DNA from 2 places in the Psychrobacter sp. BF1 genome. Region 2 is predicted to be linked to the other one. Evidence: riboswitches for the same ligand, from Rfam matches in the RefSeq annotation. Region 2 holds a riboswitch; the other holds the start of a gene.

Region 1 (11,459 bases), on a different contig from region 2:
GACTTTATTAAGCCTGATGAAGAGTCAGCCGCTAGCTTATAATAAAGATAACCAAGAAGATAAAGAGCCGCTGTTTGATTGCGTAGATACCTTAACCGGTTCGCTACTAGCTTTTGGAGATATGCTGCCCAATATCACCCCCAATAAAGAAAATATGCGCGCGGCTACTATGAAAGGTTATGCGACTGCCACTGACCTAGCGGATTACCTAGTACGTAATGGTGTCGCATTCCGTGATGCTCATGAAGTGGTCGGCAATGCCGTAGCTTTGGGTATTAAAGAAGGGGTTGATTTGAGCGATTTATCTTTAGCGCAGTTACAGCAGTTTAGTGCCGCTATCGGTACTGATGTGTTCGAATACTTGACTTTGGAAGGTTCATTGGCGGCACGTGATCACTTAGGGGGTACGGCTCCAAATCAAGTTAAGCAAGCTATTGCTCGCGGACGTACACGCCTAGAAGTTTTTGCTTAATGGCTTAATGACTTGGTTATTTGCCTAGTGGCGCAGTTATTTAACTAGTCGCTTAGGCATTTGCCTAGTGGCTTGATTAAAAGTATCCCTGTATTACTAATTACACCTGCTACGATTGCAGGTGTTTTTATTTGTGTGCTCAACTACTAGCTCTAAATTCAGGATAGCGTCACTCAGATAAACTTTATAACTCGAATAGGCTTTGCTAAGCGCCCTAACCCCTTTATCATAGTTCAGTAACGTTGAAGCAAGCACTTATTTAAACATCCCTTTGAATAACTAGGAGTCCTTTATGACCGAGACCTTTAACCCACAAGCTAATACTGTATTTTGCCGTAAATATCAGCAAGATTTACCAAAAATGCCTCACCCACCCTTTCCTAATAAAAAAGGTCAAGAGCTACAACAGACTGTTTCAGACAAAGCTTGGAAAGAGTGGCTTGAGCATCAAACTATGTTGATCAACGAAAACCACTTAAGTATGATGGATCCTGAAGCTAAGAAATTCTTGACTGAGCAGCGTGATAAATATTTGGACAATCAAGATTATGAACGCCCACAAGGTTGGACGCCGGAAACCAAATAAACAGACTTATGAAGATTTAACAGCGAGCTAGCAAAGCCTCTACTTATTGGTGTTTTATAGGCAACCAAACCGCTAGTGCTCTGTGCTGCTAATATTATTTACTGCTAATAGCCGGCCTATATTAGCAATTATTAGCAGCACTGTCTTTATCGCTGTCCGCTTTACCAGCATCATCAACCGCTTGTTGCACAGTGGCAAAGTCACTATGGCGCACATCAGTGCCACTACTGATATAAATCACTAATTCGGCAATATTGCGTGCATGATCCCCAATACGTTCCAGCGCACGCAATACCCACATCAAATTGATCACTTGACTAATTTGGCTAGCATCTGCCATGACATAAGTCATCAAGGCGCGAATAGCAGACTGATATTCAAAGTCCACTTCATTGTCACTACGCATTACCTCAAAAGCGCTATCTGCCTTTAAGTATTCAAATGACCTCAGTGCATTACTGAGCATGACTCTTACTTGGTTACTCAAATGCTGGACTTCATGGTAGCAATAAGTATGGCTATTAACCTTGGCAATTTGCTGCGCCATATGGGCAATTTTTACCGCTTCATCGCCAATACGCTCTATGTCAACAACCCCTTTACTCACTGCCATCACATAACGTAAATCGCGCGCGGCTGGCTGCCGCTTAGCAACTAGTAATAATATATGCTCATCAATCTGCACTTCTAACTGATTAATGGCGCTGTCCTTCTCAACTACTTGCCGCGCTAACAACATATCACTCTCTAACAAAGCTTGCATCGCTTGCGCTACTTGATTGCTAGCCAGCATCCCCATCTCTAAAAACAAATCGGTGCTTGCGCTCAAGTCTTGGTCAAAACTTTTGGAGGTATGGGACATCTGATTAGGCATAATTATTCTCAGTAAGTGGTCTTTTTAATAAAGAATAGTATTTATGAAGAGCAGTTTTAATAAATAGCTACGTTAATAAAAGCTGTGTCGATAAAAGCTGTGTCGATAAAAGCTATTATTAACAGCAATGGTTGTCAGCGGTTAGCCATAACGGCCAGTAATATAATCTTCTGTCGCTTGTTGACTAGGATTAGTAAATATCTGATCGGTTTTGCCCATTTCGACCATATCTCCTAAGTACATATAAGCCGTGTGATCAGAAATTCGTGCCGCTTGCTGCATATTATGGGTGACGATGGCGATGGTATAATCCTGTTTTAGATCTTCTATCAAATCCTCAATAGCCCCTGTCGATATAGGGTCTAGCGCAGAAGTTGGCTCATCGAGTAACAAGACTTCAGGCTTAGTTGCCACCCCACGTGCTATACAGAGCCGTTGCTGCTGACCACCAGATAGTGACAGGCCTGAAGCTTGTAACTTGTCTTTTACTTCGTCCCATAATGCCGCTTTTCTAAGCGCCCACTCAACCCGATCTACTAGCTCAGCTTTTGACATTTTTTCGTACAGTCTTACCCCAAAGGCCACATTGTCAAAGATAGACATTGGGAATGGGGTTGGTTTTTGGAATACCATGCCAACCTTGGCACGTAGCAAATTAACATCCATTGATTTTGCTAATACATCGTGACCATCGAGATAGATTCCCCCTTCAGCGCGCATATTAGGGTACAAATCATACATGCGGTTAAAAGTACGCAGTAGCGTTGATTTACCACAGCCAGAAGGACCAATAAACGCGGTAACTTGCTTTTCTGGAATATCAATAGAGATGTCTTTTAGCGCACGAAAGCTACCGTAGTAAAAGTTAAGATCACGTATTTGAATTTTGGCAGGAGCTTGCGGTTCTACTACGGCTGCCATAATGCTAGCATTGCTACTGATTACTGGGGCAGTGTTATGCGCAGTAACGAAAGGGCGTGGCACTGCGATAGTTGGCGAAGTCTTTTTAGTAGAGCGTTTAATAGTGTCAGTCATGGTCTAGCTCCTGATTGCTAATTACTGATTCTGGATATCGATTATTAGTTATTAATTAGGGGTCATCTTCAATAAATATTATAGTAACTGCTAGTAGTTCGCTGCTGGCTAGTGCTAAAGCCATTGATTAGCACGGCTCATTGGTTGCACCAGCCAAATTAGCTATATTCTTTGCCACCTATATAGCGAGCTGCCACGTTCAAGGTCAGCACAGTAAAGGTAATAAGCAACGCTGCGGCCCAAGCAAGAGCATGCCAATTATCATAAGGACTCATAGCGAATTGATAGATAGTATTGGGCATATTACCCATCGCCTTACCCATATCCAGACTGAAATATTGGTTGTTTAAAGCGGTAAATAACAGCGGTGCAGTCTCACCAGTGATACGGGCAAAAGCCAGCAATACCCCAGTAGTTAGACCTGCCCGCGCCGCTTTCATAGTTACGCCTAATACTAACTTCCACTTCGGTGTGCCCAGCGCGTAAGCGGCTTCACGCAGTTGATTAGGCACTAATAGCAGCATACTTTCGGTAGTTCTTACTACTACTGGTATCACAATAAGTGCCAAGGCAAAAGCGCCAGCCCAGCCTGAAAAGCTATAGTTTTTGACTAATAATGCGTAGATAAATAGACCAATCACAATCGATGGCGCAGAGAGTAAAATATCATTCAAAAAACGTATAACTTGTCCCAAGCGATTACCGTGCGAGAATTCAGCTAAATAAACCCCAGCCAGCAACCCAATTGGCGCCCCAATAAACAGGCCAGAACCAGCAATCATCACTGACCCAATGATGGCGTTACGCAAGCCACCATCAGTCAACGGTGGCGGTGTATCAGCTGTGAATACTGGCATCTCAAGCAGGCCATGCATCCCTTCAACGCCTAAAGTTATCAAAATCCACGTCAGCCAAAACAGCCCAAATATCATAGCGGAAGCGGCAAACCCTAAGCCTACTTTGTTCAGCAAGCGTCGGCGACGATACAAGCCTCGATCAGTAGTGACAGCAGCAGCATTTTTGGCAGGATTAATAGTGGATAACGCTGGCATGTTGCAAGTTCCTTATTAATTGAAGCAAGTTTAAAACCAGTCTATTAAATGGTTATAAAAGTCTATTATTAATGCTTATTGTCCAGCACGCTTATCCATACCACGTAACATCAAGCGCGAAATCGATAGCACCACAAAAGTAATCATGAATAAGATTAATCCTAAATGTAACAAAGATGATAGATGCAATGGATCTGACGCCTCGGCAAACTCGTTGGCCAAGGCTGAAGTAATAGATACTCCTGACGCAAACATACTAGAGTTAATATTGAAGGTATTACCGATCAAAAAAGTTACTGCCATAGTCTCGCCTAACGCTCGCCCTAACCCTAAGATCACGCCACCGACTACCCCAGTCTTGGTATAAGGAAGGATAATCTTAAACATCACTTCCCAAGTAGTAGCGCCCATGCCATAAGCTGATTCTTTTAGCAGGGCTGGCACTACAGAAAATACGTCACGCATAGTAGCCGCAATAAAGGGAATGATCATGATGGCTAGTACTAAAGAGGCGGTAAATAAGCCAATGCCCATTGGAGCACCAATGAATAGCTTACCTATGATCGGCAGACTGCCTAAATTTTCGGTAAGCCAAGGCTGAATATTATTGCCGAAGAAGGGAGCGAATACGAATAAACCCCACATACCATAAATGATAGAGGGAATACCAGCTAGCAACTCAATGGCGATACCTAATGGCTTTTTAAGTACAGGAGGACAAAGCTCAGTTAAGAATATAGCGATACCAAAACTGACTGGTACAGCGATGACTAACGCCATAACTGAGGTAACTATCGTGCCATAGATAGGAGCTAGTGCCCCGTACTCATTAGCCACTGGATCCCAGTTATTACTAGTATAAAAGTCTAGTCCAAACGCTTGCATACTCGGCCAAGCGCCAATAATTAACGATAGTAAAATCGCTCCTAAGCTAGCTAGTACAAACAGTGCCGCCGCTTTAGTAGTATTAACAAATATCGCATCTAAACGCTTTTGTTTATTCAATTGCGTTTGCAAGTTAGACCCTGCCATAACTGCCCCAATAATCGCTGTGATAGATGATGTGGTTTTTATTGTGTTTTAATTATTATATTTATTATTATAAATGTCGCCTTAAGCACCATTTAGCAACAAACAGCGCTACTTATACTTGAGTTATAGCTGAGCAAAAGTATTTGATCAGCTATGACTATCAGCTAAGACTAGTATCCAAGCTTAGGGGGCAGTGTAGACAGGCTTACCATCAGTACCGACTACTTGTTTCCAGCTATCTTTAAACAAGGCCACAGCTTTGTCAGAGAATGGTACATAGTCAAGCTCAGTTGCTGCAGCATCACCTTGGTCATACGCCCAGTTAAAGAAGTTCAGCACGCCGGCCACTTGCTTAGCATCCTTTGGCTGCTTATGTACCAAGATAAAAGTAGCAGCTGCTATTGGCCAAGCTTCAGCAGTTTCAGAGTTGGTTATCACTTTATAAAAACCTGCTTGCTGTGACCAATCGATATCCCCTGCTGCTGCAAAGCTTGCCGATGAAGGCTGCACTACATTACCGGCTGCATTTTTAAGCGCTACATGAGCCATGTTATTTTGCTTAGCGTAGGCATATTCAACGTAACCGATAGAGTTAGCCATACGACTCACATAACTGGCAACGCCTTCATTACCTTTGCCGGCAGCGCCGCGATCAGAGGTTGGCCATTTGACAGTCTTATCGACACCAACACTACTCTGCCACTCTGGCGATACTTTGGCTAAATAATCAGTAAAGTTAAAAGTCGTGCCCGAGCCATCTGAGCGAAATACGGTAGTAATTGGGCTATCGGGTAATTTTAAATCTGGATTTAATTGCACGATGGCAGGGTCATTCCATTTATTAATCTTGCCTAAATAGATATCAGCCAATACTTTGCCATCTAGCTTGAGCGCGCCCGGCTCAATACCTTTAATATTGACTACTGGTACTACGCCACCGATGACCATCGGAAACTGAATCAACCCTGCTGCTTCCAATTCTTCTGGCGTCAATGGGGCATCTGATGCACCAAAATCAACAGTGCCAGCAGTAATTTGCTTGATACCACCTGATGAACCAATAGACTGATAATTGACTTGTCCGCCTGTAGCACCGTTATAGTCGGCTGACCACTTGGCATAGATAGGCTGTGGAAATGAGGCGCCAGCGCCAGTGATGCTCATGGATATGTTATCGTTTACTGCTGCTGGCTTAGTTTCGCTGCCAGTCTTTTCAGTAGTAGTAACCGCTGCGCTGTCTTTGGCTGATTCAACGCTATCGGTTGATTTATTACAGGCGGTAAGCATCAAGGTACAACTAACTGCTATTGCCAATACTGAATAACGCATGTGATGCTCCTAAAGTTTGACCAATAAAATAAATAATGACTGTTGATGTCGAATGATGTGAACTATTGATGTGAGCTAGTTTGCCAAGCTTTAATGACAGTTCGATGACGGTTTTATGACAGTTCAATGACAATGTAAGCAGATATAAACAGGATAGTAGTTTGAAAGCATTGCAGGGTAGTTAGTCCTATTTGGAGTTATTGCAGGGTAGTTAGTCCTAGTAGTTGGCAGCCTCTACTTGGTTTGACTCTAGGATTGCTAAAGCGGGTTAGAAAATTTATAGCAATCGCTCTGTGCTATCAATCACTGTGCTCAATACTCAAAGGATTGCAGCTCAAAAGCTTTGCTGGGGAGCTGAAATTTATTAATATTAGTGATATGAACAAATAGCATTAGCCGTTAAGGGAGAAGTTTGCTAGTATCGAGGTGATTTACAACACTGACAGACTCGGGGTGCGGTGTAGTTGACTGGATAATAAGCCGTCATGCTACATTCGCTGAGAGATCACCCGCCGAACCTGATGCGGTTAGTACCGACGCAGGGAAGTCTCAAGCTTATGTTATACATACAAAGGGCACGCAGAAATGCCTGTTTATTATCAGCCTACTGCTCAGTTATAGAATACTGATGCTGTAGAGCTGTGGTTAATAATCAGTAGTGTCCACCAATCCTTTTTAGCTTATCCGCTATTAATAGCGGTGATGGCGTGATTTTCAAAATTGTGATTGAATTTGTTGCTATGACCAATGCTTACTCCGCAGCTACTGGCGGTGTTGCCTTTTCTTTTAGACAACATCCTAGGACAGCATATGACCATCTCAACACCTACTTCAAGCCTTGGCTCAAAAGCCACTCCAAACATCAATACACCTAGCGCCAGCACTTACCTAGCAAATGCAGCCAGCTCAACTAACTCCGGTTCAGAGCAAAAATCAAATAAAAAAGCCGATGCTTTTAAAACACCTGCCCATCGCAGCGCGGCTGATGCTCGTTTTGAAGAAGATGCTCGCGACTTGCATCGTATCCTACCCGCCTCGCATAAAGTCTATATCGAAGGCTCAAGACCTGACATCCAAGTGCCAATGCGTCAAATCAGTTTGGCAAATACTCCAGTAGAAGGCATTCCTGAGAGTGATTGGCAGCAGAACCCAGCGTTTTATGTCTATGATACTTCTGGCGTCTATACCGATCCCAATGTACAAATCGACTTGACTCGTGGTCTGCCTAAATTGCGTCAAGGCTGGATAAATGAACGTGCTGATAGCGAACAACTCAGTGGTTTATCTAGCTCATACGGACTAGCGCGCGCACGCGATATCAGCACTGCTAACTTAAGATTCGCTTATATCGATAAGCCACGCCGTGCTAAGACTGGCGCTGACCACAGCGGCAACATCACTCAGATGCACTACGCTCGCCGCGGTATCATTACTCCTGAAATGGAATACATCGCTATTCGTGAAACCCAAAAGCAGCACGAGCTAACCGATATGCGCCAACATGACGGCGAAAGTTTCGGTGCTAATACTCCTACGATTATCACCCCAGAGTTTGTCCGCAGTGAAGTAGCCGCTGGTCGCGCCATTATTCCTAATAATATTAACCACCCTGAATCTGAACCGATGATTATCGGACGCAATTTTTTGGTTAAGATCAATGCCAATATCGGTAACTCAGCATTAGGCTCTTCAATCGATGAAGAAGTGTCAAAGATGACTTGGGCGACGCGTTGGGGCGCAGATACCATCATGGATTTATCAACTGGTAATCACATTCACGAAACTCGTGAATGGTTGATTCGTAACTCACCGGTGCCTATTGGTACTGTACCTATTTATCAGGCACTAGAAAAAGTCGATGGTGTCGCTGAAGATTTAACGTGGGAGATATTCCGCGATACTCTAATTGAGCAAGCCGAACAAGGCGTCGACTATTTTACTATCCATGCTGGGGTGCTACTGGAATATGTACCGCTAACTGCTGGACGCTTGACTGGTATCGTCTCACGTGGTGGCTCCATCATGGCCCAGTGGTGCATAGCCCATCAAAAACAGAATTTTTTATATACCCATTTTGCAGACATATGCGAAATTATGAAGCAGTATGATGTGGCCTTTAGTTTGGGTGATGGCTTGCGCCCTGGCTGTCTACAAGACGCTAATGATGCGGCACAATTTGGTGAACTGCGTACCCTTGGTGAAGTCACTAAAATCGCTTGGGAGCATGATGTGCAAGTGATGGTAGAAGGTCCAGGCCACGTAGCAATGAACCGTATTAAAGAGAACATGGATTTACAACTTGAGCTCTGTGCTGATGCCCCATTCTACACTTTAGGGCCTTTGACCACGGATATCGCACCGGGTTATGACCATATTACTAGTGCTATCGGGGCGGCGATGATCGGCTGGTTTGGTACCGCTATGCTATGTTATGTGACGCCAAAAGAGCACTTAGGCTTGCCTAATAAGAAGGATGTTAAAGACGGCATTATCACTTATAAGATTGCTGCTCATGCCGCTGACTTGGCCAAAGGTCATCCCGGTGCACAAGCACGTGACAATGCCTTATCAAAAGCCCGCTTTGAGTTCCGCTGGGACGACCAGTTCAATCTAGCACTCGATCCCGATACTGCCCGTGAGTTCCATGATGAAACCTTACCGAAAGACGCACATAAGTCTGCACACTTTTGCTCGATGTGCGGGCCAAAATTCTGTTCGATGAAAATTACGCAAAACGTGCGGGAGTATGCAGCTGGTTTGCAAAGTAAAAAATCCTAATATTTTTTTAGAAAATACTTAGCTAGTCACTAAAATTTATTTCATTATGGAAAAAGCCCTGCTCTTTAACTAACAGGGCTTTTTGTGTTTTTAATGATTAATTAATACCATAATGGCAAAATAAATTATCCTCTAATACTAGGCTATCAGTAGTATCAAAGCTGTCAATGAGCAGGCTTCAAAGTTAGATAACATCGTAACAAACGTATAATCATAAAACACTAAATAGTAGGCTTTAAACGCCTTTTATGGAATATGAACATTTGTGTAATCAAACGTAGACAAAAAAATATTCTATTGTAATATATCTTTATATAATTAATAAAATGTTACATAACTGTCAACTATTTCTTAAGGTCTTCGTATGAATCATATTTACCGTGTAGTCTTTAATCATTCTCTAGGTGTATATCAATGCGTATCTGAGCTTGCTAAATCTCGTGGCAAATCCTCAGGCAAATCTCAAGTTGCTACTAAGCTTATCCTCGCTCCCCTAACTGTAGCGATGCTTGGTTTATCAGGGACGGCAATGGCAGTTACCTATGATGATGGTAAAGTTCACGTAATTGATGATAACCCTTATGTTATTTCAGAAGACGTGATTGTTAGCGGTAAAGGTACTGAAATAGAAGCCAAATTTCCAACGATTGTAGGTAAAGATGGCAACGGCAAATTAACCCTAGTTGATAATGGGACTTTAGACACATTTACACTTACTATTGGCCAAAACGAAGGCGCGAATGGTGATGTTTTAATTAAAAATAAATCTCGGCTTTATCTTGATAATACGTTGACCGTTGGCGATGCTGGTAAAGGTTTGTTCACATTAAAAAATGATGACCCGAATGCAGAACCAGGAGGTACGGGTACCCTTCTCATTTACAAAGACGCTTATATAGGTAATAAGAGTACGGGTGATGGTAAAGTTGTGATTGATGGCGAAGGAGCTGATGTAAGTCTTAGACAAAACCTATATGTTGGAAATGAAGGTACTGGAAATTTCACTGTCAAAAATATAGGCGCAGTGAATATTAAAGAAGCCCTTATCGTAGGTAGTAAATCAGGTAGCAAAAATAACCTAGTTGAAGTGTCAACACCAAGCAGGAGTGGACCCCATTCATTTATTTCTGCAGGCAGAGTTATAATAGGTGATGCAGGTGAAGGTGCTGTACAAATCTCTACTTCTGGTAGTGTCAGTTCCAAGACTGATTTTATCGTCGCTAATCAAACTGGTAGCTCAGGGAGTCTTAACTTAGATAATGGCTCAGTATCTTCTAAAGATGATTTTATTCTCGCTAATGGCGATGGTACGGTCGCCAACGCTACTTTGAGCGCAGATTCAAGTTTGCGGTCTGATAAGAATATCATTATCGCTAATGGTGTAGACAGCGTTGCGAATTTGAATCTAGAAGGAGATAGTTCAGTATCTACGTTTTCTAATGACATTGTGATCGGAAAAAATAAAGGCTCTGTAGGAAAGGTCACGCTGAGCGCATCACGTTTGAACAGTGCAAACATGATTGTAGGACAGCAAGGTAGTGGTACGCTGAATATAGATAATGAGCCTGACAGTATTGGCAAAGTCAGTATCAGCGACACTACTTATGTCGGAGGTTTTGGTGAAAACGCTCAAGAAGCTAAAGGGGCGTTGAATGTTAATAACGCCTCATTTAGAACAGGGAACCTTGTAATTGGTAATACTGGCTCCGGTATACTCAAGGCTAGCGGAATAGATAGCTATTTATCTGTTAAAGGTATAGAACGAAATATAGCATCAAAGCAGTCTGATATTTACCTAGATGGTACAACTGTTGAAATCAAAGCAGATCAACCAAACTTGTTTGCAAATTTCACCAAAGACAATATTATTCAGCTAGGTAATAAGGGCGTCGTTTTTGATACTGAAGCTTTTGTGTTTAGTGCTGATAAGCCTGATGAGTATATTGCGACTAATATTGTCATAAACCCAAATGCGGTCATTACAGGAAACGTTGGTAAGATTTCTTTTAAGGACGGTGGTGGTTTTGTAAAGACAGGTTCAGGTAATCTTGAGTTTTCTATGAGTAGTAAGCAGTGGACTGGAGATTTAAGTGTGGCAGAAGGTACACTTAAAATTAACGGTGATTACTCAATGGCAAAAGATGAAACACTGACCATTGGCGTATATGATAATAATAGCAACGGTATCATCGATAGCAATGAGTATGGAAAGCTTGTGGTTAACGGGAATATCGATATTAGTGAAGGCGATCTATACGTTTATGCTGAAAATATAGCGAAAGTAAAAACAGACAATAATAT
Region 2 (11,459 bases):
AGCCATAAAAAACGCGCTGCCTTTAATAAGACAGCGCGTTTTTTATGGCTAGGGTTTTTGCGGTAGTGATTAAAGTCTAGTAGCAGTTTGCCTGATTTTATTCATCAATTAATTCATGATTAATATAGATAACCCCTTGTACTCGGCAGCAGCAGGGCAGTATCTCGTTGTCTTCAATCATTGCCAAAGGCACAAACGGATAGTCAATCGGATGTGAGCTGGCAATACGCCGTACTCGGCAGCTGCCACAGTAGCCTTCTCGGCACTGAAAGCTGACATCGTGCCCCGTACGCAGCAAGCCATCTAGCAGGCTCTCATCGTCATGCAAGTAAAACTGCCGCTTACTAGTCATCACCCATGTCATAACGAATCCTGCATACTAAAAAGGAGTAAATAAAGTATCTTTTATACTGCAATTATAAAGCTCAGTTCTATAGCTATAGTGCATAAATAGATTCTATATCTTTGCGATAAAGCCTGATTTTATAATCAAGCTTTATAGCTGACGGTTATCGCTGATTTTCACTGTTGAGGCTTATCGTTGCCTTTTACAATTGAGCCTTATAACTCAATCTTATAACTCAGTCTTATAATTCAAAGTCATCAAAATCACTGTTAGATAAGTCTGAATCAATCTGACCTACTAAGTAAGAGCTAATCTCTGTCTCTTGTGGCGCCACTTGCACATTATCAGAAGATAACCAAGTATTGATCCAAGGGATAGGATTAGATTTCGATTTCGGGAACGCTGATGGCAAGCCGACTGCTTCCATACGCAAGTTAGTAATGTATTCGATATATTGGCAAAGAATATCTCTATTGAGACCGATCATTGAGCCATCTTTAAACAGATAACCTGCCCATTCTTTTTCTTGCTCAGCGGCTTTACGGAAGATCTCGATACCTTGCTCATGACACTCAGCGGCAATCTCTACCATCTCTGGGTCATCTCGGCCATTACGCATTAAGTTTAGGATATGCTGAGTACCAGTCAAGTGCAGCGCTTCATCACGAGCGATTAGCTTGATAATCTTGGCATTACCTTCCATCAGCTTACGCTCAGCAAAAGCAAACGAGCAAGCAAATGAGACATAAAAACGTATAGCCTCTAAAACATTAACCGCCATGATACAAAGATATAGCTGTTTTTTGAGCGATCTAAGATCCACAGTAACAGTCTGGCCATTAACATTATGGGTACCGGCACCATACAAGCTATAAAGCTGCGAGTTACGATACAGCTCATCATAATACTGGGCAATATCAGAGGCACGCTCAAGAATATGCTCGTTTTTCATAATATCATCGAACACTAAGCTTGGGTCATTGACGATATTACGAATAATATGAGTATAGCTGCGCGAGTGAATAGTCTCGCTAAAAGACCAAGTCTCAATCCAAGTCTCAAGCTCTGGAATCGATACTAGTGGCAATAACACGATATTCGGGCTACGACCTTGGATGGAGTCGAGTAGGGTTTGGTACTTTAGATTACTCAAAAATATATGCTGCTCGTGCGAGGACAAGTTGCCAAAGTCCATACGATCTTTTGAGACATCGACTTCTTCTGGACGCCAAAAGAAGGACAGTTGCTTTTCGATCAACTGCTCAAAGATAGGGTGCTTTTGTTGGTCATAGCGAGCGATATTGACTGGCTGGCCGAAGAACATAGGCTCTTTCATAGCATCATTTGGCGTTTGATTAAAGATTGAGTAAGTCATGAGGTTGGCCTTTGTTTTTATACGTTTAGTAGGTGTTATAGGCTGTGGTTTTAGCCCAGCAAAAATAAAATTTTGGTTATACTATTATAGATCGTCTAATGTTACTCGAGTAGGTGTTTGCTCGTCATTCATTCGCAGTTCAACTATTTTACCCAGCTCTATATCATCTTGTTCCTCAGAAATATCTACTGCACTCAATATATTTGTCTGTTCATGAATTTCGTAGCTCATCACAACTTCCATTTTTCATTGATCTTGACTATTTTGCAAAAACAACTATAAATTCTCCAAAGATATCTGCTCTGGCACTTGTTCATTATTCATATAAGCTTTGAGCATTTCGCTTAACTCACCATCATCGAATGACTCTAATTCATCGATATTATTCTTGCGCAGCGTATCTACTGCTGCTGGTTTTTGCAGCTCTTTTTTGCCCGATTTTTTTACGGGTTTTTTCGCTTGTCTCGGCGCTGATTTTATAGGGTCTTGGTTTAAGCTTAACTGCTGACGTACTTCTTCGATATCAACAACCACTTCCACTATGCGTGAGTGCCCATCATTTAAATCTGAAAATACGTTAGGGATAAACAAACCACCGTCTTTGATGATTGCGGTATAGTGCACGTCTATGACCTCCGTCGTTTTCGTTGTTGGTATGTCTTTTAATTATAAAAGCTTAAATTCAGTGGTTAAATATTATAAAACTTCAGCAGCTAATCCCGCCTACCGCTTGTATCTGCCTAGCCGCTGGCGTGCAGTCTATGGTGTCTGGTCGCATTCCTGTTGCCTCGATACTACGCCCAGTCACAGCCTGCAACGCCATCAGCGTTGGCAGGATACCGCTACAGTCAGGGCTAAACGACCTTGTCGTAGCAAGGTTGGTCTTTCTTAATAACTTTGCATGTAAGCTTGGTTTATAGGGTGCTTTTTAAGCACCATTAAACTCAACTTTCAGACTATTGGTGCGTGGAATGCACCCTACAAAACATTAACTTTTCATATTATCGGTTTAAACTGTTGGGGGTCGCAAGCTCCGCCCGACCTACGCCCTTTTCAGATTATTCTTTGTTCAATCTACCTTTCGGCTATTGCTTTGCAAGGCGCACCTTACAAAAGCTATAACGTTTTTATATAACTGGGCTCTTGACCATTCCAACCACAATTCAAACAAACACCGTTTTTAAAATCATGAATACAGTTTGGGTAGCTATAAAGCTTATGGGCGCAATTTGCACATAAACCCATCATCTTTGAGCCGTCTGCAAAGTAGGGTGACTCACATTCTTCACACACGTTTTTTGCTCTAGTCATAATTAATTTATAAATTATAAAGTTTGTTGTAGGCTGGGTTTTTAACCCAGCTTCTAGGCTTTGCAACATCATGATGCTGGGTTAAAAACCCAGCCTACAGGTAATCGCTGTAGCATTACTTATTTTTCTGAGCAAACCTGCTGTTTAGGCTTCGTTTGCATAGCTTATCTATATTATCGGTGCGTGGAACGCACCCTACAAAACATCCGCTTTCCATGTTTATACGTAGGTTGGTGTCGAGGAACGAGACCCAACAGATTATTTATTTAAAGCTATTGTATATCGCAAATTTTGCCAAACCTATGGTAGCTCAATGAGCCAACCATTATCATTCGCAAGCTTTTCAATGACATCAAAACAAGAAAATTTCTCAAAATCTTGACCTATATCTGCTTTAATGGCTTCAAGAAAAACTGTAATGTGTTGCCATGTTAAATAACTTACAAAGTTATTATCATCACTATTAATATCGAATGAACCTTTAAAAAGTATCGGTGGAACGTAGCGCTTACAATCGCTTGGTGATTCATTAACTACTTCCATAAATATGCAGTAATTTTTATCATCTGTTGCTATGAAATTTAATTCTAGCGAACCACCATCTCGATAAATCACTGAGCTAGCAGCGCCTTTATATTCTACTGGTAATGGTGCTTGCATCTTTTAACCTAAACATTGACCGTTCCAACCACATTTTATACCACTTTTATCTTTGAAGTCATGACTACAGTTTGGATAACCATAAAGCTTATGAGCGCAGTTTGGACATAAATTCGTCATCTTTGAGCTGTCTGCAAAGTAGGGTGACTCACATTCTTCACACACTTTTTTTGCTCTAGTCATAATTAATCTGTAAGTTATGAAGTTTGTTGTAGGCTGGGTTTTTAACCCAGCTTCTAGGCTTTGCAACATCATGATGCTGGGTTAAAAACCCAGCCTACAGGTAATCGCTGTAGCATTACTTATTTTTCTAAGCAAACCTGCTGTTTAGGCTTCGTTTGCATGGCTTATCTATATTATCGGTGCGTGGAACGCACCCTACAAAACATCTGCTTTCTATGTTTATGCGTAGGTTGGTGTCGAGGAACGAGACCCAACAAGTTATCAAACTCAATCGTTGGGTGTCGCAAACTCCAGCCAACCTACGTGCTAGTAGTAATTTACTTCTTTAAACTATTTGGCATACTATCAAAAGCAAAAGTAGTAAGTGTTCTAGATGGCTTTGGATCAGCGCTATTGGCACAAATAGTAGTTAAAGGCTTGGCTGTAACATTACCTTCTAATGAAGTAGTTCTATCAGTATTTTTTGGACTAGCGTCCATACCAGGCGGTGTTGGATTTCTTGTAGTCATCTTTTTACCTTATAATATGTATGAAAAATAGCAACATGAGTGAAGTGAATAAAAAAAAGGTAGATTTCTCTATATTGTGCGAAACGTTTTTTAGATATTTTTGCTTTTCTATTACAGATTGAGAAATAGCCTCTATAGCTTCTTGATAACATTCTATCAGTCTGTATTTATATACTACTGAAGTGTACTCGCCAGTAAGTGATAACTTTTCTAAAATATTAGGCATCCTTCTAATTTCAGTTAAGTTAAGACACCCTAGCAAAGATTGAAAAAGTTTAAAACTATAATAAATACCAATGCTCAAAGTAATTAAAAAAGCTATCGATAGTAAATTTATTATTCCTAAGTTTTCATACTTGAAATTAAGACTATCTATAAATGAGCTAGATAAAGAAGTGAAAACGCCTAAAAAAACGATTGAAACTACTATTAAATACTTATTAGCTTTTTCATCTACGTTTCTTATTCTACTAAGACTTAATAAGTACTCTTCTTTAAGTATGTTTATACTTACATCGTATTTAGCTTCCCAATCATCAGAATCTACGATTTGGTTGTCAGTTTCATGAGAAGCTGGGCTAGATAGAAAATAGTCAAATAGCTTGATTTTATTACGCATCTATATCTTACAAGCGCCACCAGCACAATCATCTTCCATATCCGCTTGGGCGTCGTTGGCACCATCACGAGTGTTGTGATAATACAAAGTTTTTACGCCTAGCTTATACGCTGTCAACAAGTCTTGTAGGAGCACTTTCATCGGCACACGACCGCCCTCAAAATGCGTGGGATCATAATTAGTATTGGCTGAGATACTTTGGTCAACGAACTTTTGCATAATAGCGACTAATTTTAGATAGCCATCATTGTTAGGCATTTGCCATAGTAGCTCGTACTGACTACCTAGCTTCTCGATCTCAGGCACCACTTGCTTGAGGATGCCATCTTTCGACGCCTTAATCGACACTAAGCCGCGTGGTGGCTCGATGCCATTAGTAGCGTTGGCAATCTGACTAGAAGTCTCAGACGGCATCAAGGCAGTCAAAGTCGAGTTGCGCAGACCATGAGTAGTGATCTCGGTACGCAGGGTTTCCCAATCAAGATGCAATGGCTCCTGACAGATTTTGTCCAGATCCTTTTTATACGTATCGATCGGTAAGATACCTTGCGAATAAGTGGTCTCATTAAAAGCTGGGCAAGCGCCTTGCTCTTTGGCCAATTTATTAGAGGCTTTTAAGAGATAGAATTGCAACGCTTCAAAGGTTTGATGGGTCAGACCAAGCGCACTACCATCTGAATAGCGTACGCCATTCTTAGCAAGGTAATAGGCATAGTTAATAACGCCAACACCGAGCGTACGGCGACGCATACTGCCGTTCTCAGCAGCTTTGACCGGATAGTCTTGATAATCAAGTAGGGCATCAAGAGCACGGACGATCAGCTCAGCTGGCTCTTCGATATCGCTGACATGCTCAACTTTGCCTAAGTTAACCGCTGATAGAGTACACAGGGCAATCTCGCCTGCTTCGTCATTGATGTTGTCGAGTGGCTTAGTCGGTAGCGCAATCTCCATACATAGATTGGACTGGCGAATAGGCGCAACAGTGGGGTCAAACGGGCTATGAGTATTGCAATGATCGACGTTTTGAATGTAGATACGACCAGTGCTGGCACGCTCTTGCATCATTAAGCTGAACAGTTCCGTCGCTGGAATCTTACGCTGACGAATAGACTCATCATTCTCATACTTAGTATATAGCTCTTCAAACTTATCTTGATCTTCAAAGAACGCATCGTACAAGCCCGGAGTATCGCCCGGTGAGAAGATAGTGATGTCTTGGCCTTTGATTAGGCGAGTGTACATAGTCTTGTTTAGCTGTACGCCATAATCCATGTGACGGACACGGTTGTCCTCAACGCCACGGTTATTCTTCAGGACTAATAGCGACTCAACTTCTAGATGCCATAACGGATAGAATAGGGTAGCTGCACCGCCACGTACGCCGCCTTGTGAGCAACATTTTACCGCAGTTTGGAACAGCTTGTAAAAAGGTACACAGCCAGTATGTTGAGCTTCGCCGCCACGGATAGGGCTACCAAGGGCACGAATACGGCCAGCATTGATGCCGATACCAGCGCGCTGCGAGACATAGCGTACGATGGCGCTAGTAGTGGCGTTGATAGAGTCAAGGCTGTCACCACATTCAATCAGTACGCAGGAGCTAAACTGACGTGATGGGGTGCGCACACCAGACATAATCGGCGTAGGTAGCGAGATCTTAAACTGTGAAGTGGCATCATAAAAACGCTTCACATAGTCCATACGCTCAGCTTTATCGTAGCTAGCGAACAGACACATACCTACTAGCACATACAAGAATTGCGGGCTCTCATATACAGTCTTAGTGACGCGATCTTGCACTAAGTATTTACCAGCCATTTGCTCAACAGCAGCATAAGCCAAATTCATATCACGCCAGTGATCGATGTAGTCATTAAGCTCATCGAACTCTTCACGGCTATAATCAGCTAGAATATGGGCATCATATTTACCAGCATCAGTTAAGGTTTTGACTTGGTCATATAAATGCGGTGGGGTAAATTTGTTATAAGCGATTTTGCGCAGATGGAAGATAGCCAAACGTGCGGCTAGATACTGATAATCAGGAGTAGATTCTGATATCAAGTCAGCAGCAGACTTAATAATAGTCTCATGGATATCACGAGTCTTGATACCTTCATAAAACTGAATATGCGACTTTAGCTCAACTTGTGATACCGACACATTATCTAACTTGTGAGCTGCCCACTCGATAACTTTATGGATTTTATCTAAATCAATAGGCTCTAAACGTCCATCGCGTTTGGTCACTTGAATCTGGTCGATATGTGTCATGCTACCCTCGTAAATAATTGCTTATATTATTCGCCAAGCGGTTAAGTCCGCGAAGCGTTTATTATCAAATGAATAATCAAACTACTAATAATCAAACTACTAATAATCAACAGCTTAGCTGAGCTTTTTAAGGCAAAAACAGGCTACTGCTCACTATAGTGATAAAAATCACTGAGCACTACATATAGCGTGTTTATTAGTAGGTAGGCACAATATAGCGGGAAAATTTTGAAAATACTAGGTTGATTTTATATGTATTATATGTTGCGAGTAGAGCCGATTGGCTGGTTTTTGCTCTAAAGAACGATGGGGCAAGGGCTAGGCAGAATTAACAAAATATTAAAATAATTTATAAAAAATAGATTGGGTTTTGCTTTATTGAGCTTGGCATATTTGTCAAGAATAATAGTGATTATTATAGCGATAATAAGCCTAAAATTAGCGGAGCCGATTGTAGCGCAAATCATAAAAAATCGCCACCCATAAGAGTGACGATAGTGATGCTAAAAAGTTATTTCTATATTTTGCCAATGTCTTATTTCACTAATAGCTTTGCAGCTTATACCACCATGCGTACGGTTTTTGCCTCATCAAGAGCAGCATAAAGGCTGTTAACTTGCTCGGCAGTAGTCAAATACAGATTGACACGGGCAGAGTGAAAACGACCGGTTTTTGAAGGTTTAACTTCGATAGAAGCTAGATCAAAATCGGGGAACTGGCTACCTAAAATTAGCTTTATTTCATTTAGTAAGCTCTCATGCTCACCTTCATGACCGATAATGCTCATCGGATAATCCATTGGGAAGTCCCATAATTCTGGGTTCTGGATATCCGTTTTTTTGCCTTTTAAGTTATCGGTACTGTTCTCTAATTCGGCTATATTGAGCTCTTTTTTAGTGGTTTGTTGCTTATCACTCATTGGGTAATCCTTATGGCTAATTTCAGTTTTAATTTCATTTTTAAATAAGATTTTAATGCGACTTCTCAAGGTAATGCACTATAGTAAAATTTTTTGCGTGACACCTTTAATAGGTGAAAACAGCAGCCACAAAAAAGCTGAGAGCGACTCAGTCTTTCGATGTATTTAACTTTTTGTTGGGCATGACTAATGATAGTAGCGGTTGTATGCATGGTTTATAGTGGCAGTTAAGCGGTTATTCAAGGGCTGTAAGGGTAAAGGCAATAGGCCGTTACCGTAAAGCACCGGTTAATTTTATCTACCTAAAGGCTAGCCATGTTTGCACCACTTAAGCTAGGCTCTTGGCATTAACAGAGATAGGCTTGCAAAAAAAGTCAGCAGTTAGCTACTTTTTAGAAGCACAGATAGCCACATAGTCGCCACGGTCATAACCTGTAAGCACTTCTTGTACTGTATCGTTGGCGTACATAGGGTGAGTGACTAAAGTCTGCGCATACTGAAAGTCGACGAAGCCATTGATTTGCATAAGGGCGATTTTTTCATCAGAGGTGCGCCAGTTGGCCGATTTAACCAACTCGATCGGATAAGGGTCGGCGGGTGCTATATGCTCAAGCAGTGGATGTTGCCAAGTGCCTAATGAGCTGGCCAAGTTGTATAAGCTGGCAAAGCCACTCTCCTTTGGTACATCGATGAGCGCCAGCTTACCGCCACGCTTTAAGGCAGCAAAAGCTTTTTTAATACACAAGTCTAAATCAGTAATGTAGCTGACACTGCCATTGAACATAATGATATCGAACTTATTGGCCTCAATCTCACAAGTTTCCGCAGGCCTAACATCGACTTTAATACCGCGTTTTTCAGCGACTTCTGCCATATCTTTTGAAGGCTCGATGCCGTGCTTGATATGGATGTCATAGTCCTTCGCCAACAGCATCTCAAACAAGCCACTACCACAGCCAACAGATAAGATTTCACTGTGCTTATCCAAAAAATGGGCGACTAATTTTAACTCGCTAGTAAGTAAATTCTGGTTATCAAAAAACCAGCTGTCGTAGGCGCTTGCATGTTCATCGAATGCAGCCATGATAGTAATACTCCAAAAGGTTTATAGTGATGGGTTGATAAGTCAATGCGTTGATACGTTAATTAATTAAGTCCGATCTAAAGCCATCTGCCAAAAATTAACTTCCATCCGTGAGGCGGTGTTAAATAACTGTTGAAATTTGTCTGCTTGCGAGGGGCTTGCTTGGGCTAATAACTGATTAATATAAGCCTCGTTTTGGGCGGTGATCGCCTGAAAGTCATCGCTAGCAAAGACATCAATCCACAATTGGTAAGGATTATTGGCAATAAAACCTTGAGCTTTAAGGCGTTTACCGATTTCGCCATAGCCCATCAAGCAAGGGGCGATAGCGGCATACAGCTCAGCCAGGGAGCCTGACATAGCGGCATCTAACAGATAGCGGCTATAAGCGATAGTGGCTACCGATTCAGCCGTGTTTTCTACCTCTTCTACTTTTATGCCCCACTGCTTACAAAAATCTAAATACATACCTATTTCCATATCTAGCATAGTGTTAATGCCTGCTTGCCCGATACGCATTTGGGCTAGCGTATCGCTTTTATAAACGCTTAAAGCCATTACCCGAGTGTAGTGCAACAAATATAAATAATCTTGCACTAAGTAGTGGCGAAAGCTGTCAGGATCGAGAGTACCTGCAGCGAGCTGATTGACGAAGTCATGCTCAACGTAACTGTCCCAAGTCGGGCAGTTATAACGTAAGGTTTGATAGTTCATAAGATTAAGAGGTCCATAAAAAGTGTAAAGCTATTGTCGATAGCAATTAACAATTAGCAATCAGTCATCAGTGAGCCTAGAAGTATAAAATAGTGACAAAGTTATTAGCTTAGGCTGCAATAAGCACAAATAAGTAGCACAAGCAAAATAGTAACGGGCAGTAAAATAAGCGCTAAGCAGGCAATGAGTAAGCAATGAGCAGCCAAAAACAGCCACAAAAAAACCTCAGCCGTTTATAGTGAATAAACGACTAAGGTTTTAGTAAAAGGTATGGAGTAAAGAGTCACGCTTGTTTCCTACGTCAGTGTTAACTGCATCAGGTTCGCGGGTAATTCTCAGCAATGGTTATCATAGTGCCACTAGAGCCAAAATAGGCTCTAAAAGGGACATCTGATAGCCAAAGCACCCCGACAAGGTTGGTTGGTTTTTTTAAGCTAAATATCTAAGTTAAACGCTGGTTGATTAACCCATTGGTCTCTATGATAGACGAACTCAGCCATCATAAGCAAGCCATACTCAGAGTTAACTGTACCTATCTAGCAGACACAAAAAAGCTGAGACTTAGCTCAGCTTTTTTGTGATTAACCAGGACTGTTTAAGCGACTGGTCTAAAGATTAGTCATTTTCAAGGAACGAGCGTAAATGCTCAGAACGTGAAGGATGACGCAATTTACGTAGTGCTTTGGCTTCAATCTGACGAATACGTTCACGAGTAACATCGAACTGCTTACCGACTTCCTCAAGAGTATGATCCGTTGGCATATCGATACCGAAACGCATTTTTAGCACGCGTGCTTCACGTTCAGTTAAGTTACTCAATACATCACGAGTCGCTTCACGTAGACCTGCTGAAGTCGCATCATCAACTGGGCTGGAGATAGTTTGATCTTCAATGAAATCGCCTAAATGCGAGTCTTCATCATCACCGATTGGCGTCTCCATAGAGATAGGCTCTTTGGCAATCTTCAGTACTTTACGTACTTTGACTTCGTCCATCTCTAAACGTTCGCCTAATTCCTCAGGCGTCGGCTCACGGCCCATCTCTTGCAACAGCTGGCGAGAGACACGGTTGATCTTATTAATAGTCTCAATCATGTGTACTGGAATACGAATAGTACGCGCCTGATCAGCGATAGAGCGGGTTATTGCCTGACGAATCCACCAAGTGGCATAAGTCGAGAACTTGTAACCACGACGATATTCAAATTTATCAACCGCTTTCATCAGACCGATATTACCTTCTTGAATAAGATCCAAGAACTGTAGGCCACGGTTAGTATATTTTTTGGCGATAGAGATAACTAGACGTAAGTTAGCTTCTACCATCTCTTTTTTGGCGCGGCGAGCTTTAGCTTCACCGATAGCCATACGACGAGCGACGTCCTTCATATCGTGAATTTCCATGTCGAGCTTTTGCTCGTAATCACGGATTTTACGTTGTAGAAGAATAACATCGTCAGTT

What was found. A riboswitch is a leader RNA that binds a small molecule or an ion and turns the genes downstream of it on or off. The one in region 2 is predicted to bind thiamine pyrophosphate.
Region 1: it holds a riboswitch for thiamine pyrophosphate, as region 2 does, so the genes downstream of both, thiC (phosphomethylpyrimidine synthase ThiC) here and tenA (thiaminase II) in region 2, are expected to answer to the same signal.

Annotation. Positions count from the first base shown of each region.
Region 1 is NZ_JAGYWV010000002.1:450,691-462,149, forward strand. Features, by position in the region: gene argH (argininosuccinate lyase) at 1-472, shown strand, start outside; gene KZA12_RS04800 (oxidative damage protection protein) at 765-1,058, shown strand; gene phoU (phosphate signaling complex protein PhoU) at 1,180-1,932, opposite strand; gene pstB (phosphate ABC transporter ATP-binding protein PstB) at 2,074-2,853, opposite strand; gene pstA (phosphate ABC transporter permease PstA) at 3,126-4,019, opposite strand; gene pstC (phosphate ABC transporter permease subunit PstC) at 4,095-5,051, opposite strand; gene pstS (phosphate ABC transporter substrate-binding protein PstS) at 5,235-6,380, opposite strand; TPP riboswitch at 6,820-6,942, shown strand; gene thiC (phosphomethylpyrimidine synthase ThiC) at 7,191-9,158, shown strand; partial or broken gene KZA12_RS04835 (ESPR-type extended signal peptide-containing protein) at 9,523-11,459, shown strand, end outside.
Region 2 is NZ_JAGYWV010000001.1:553,099-564,557, forward strand. Features, by position in the region: gene yfaE (class I ribonucleotide reductase maintenance protein YfaE) at 98-364, opposite strand; gene nrdB (class Ia ribonucleoside-diphosphate reductase subunit beta) at 588-1,721, opposite strand; gene KZA12_RS02225 (hypothetical protein) at 1,806-1,952, opposite strand; gene KZA12_RS02230 (hypothetical protein) at 1,998-2,345, opposite strand; gene KZA12_RS02235 (hypothetical protein) at 2,350-2,613, shown strand; gene KZA12_RS02240 (hypothetical protein) at 3,333-3,692, opposite strand; gene KZA12_RS02245 (hypothetical protein) at 4,193-4,384, opposite strand; gene KZA12_RS02250 (hypothetical protein) at 4,389-5,003, opposite strand; gene nrdA (class 1a ribonucleoside-diphosphate reductase subunit alpha) at 5,004-7,280, opposite strand; gene KZA12_RS02260 (YbeD family protein) at 7,840-8,199, opposite strand; gene KZA12_RS02265 (class I SAM-dependent methyltransferase) at 8,585-9,283, opposite strand; gene tenA (thiaminase II) at 9,350-9,997, opposite strand; TPP riboswitch at 10,274-10,417, opposite strand; gene rpoD (RNA polymerase sigma factor RpoD) at 10,613-11,459, opposite strand, start outside.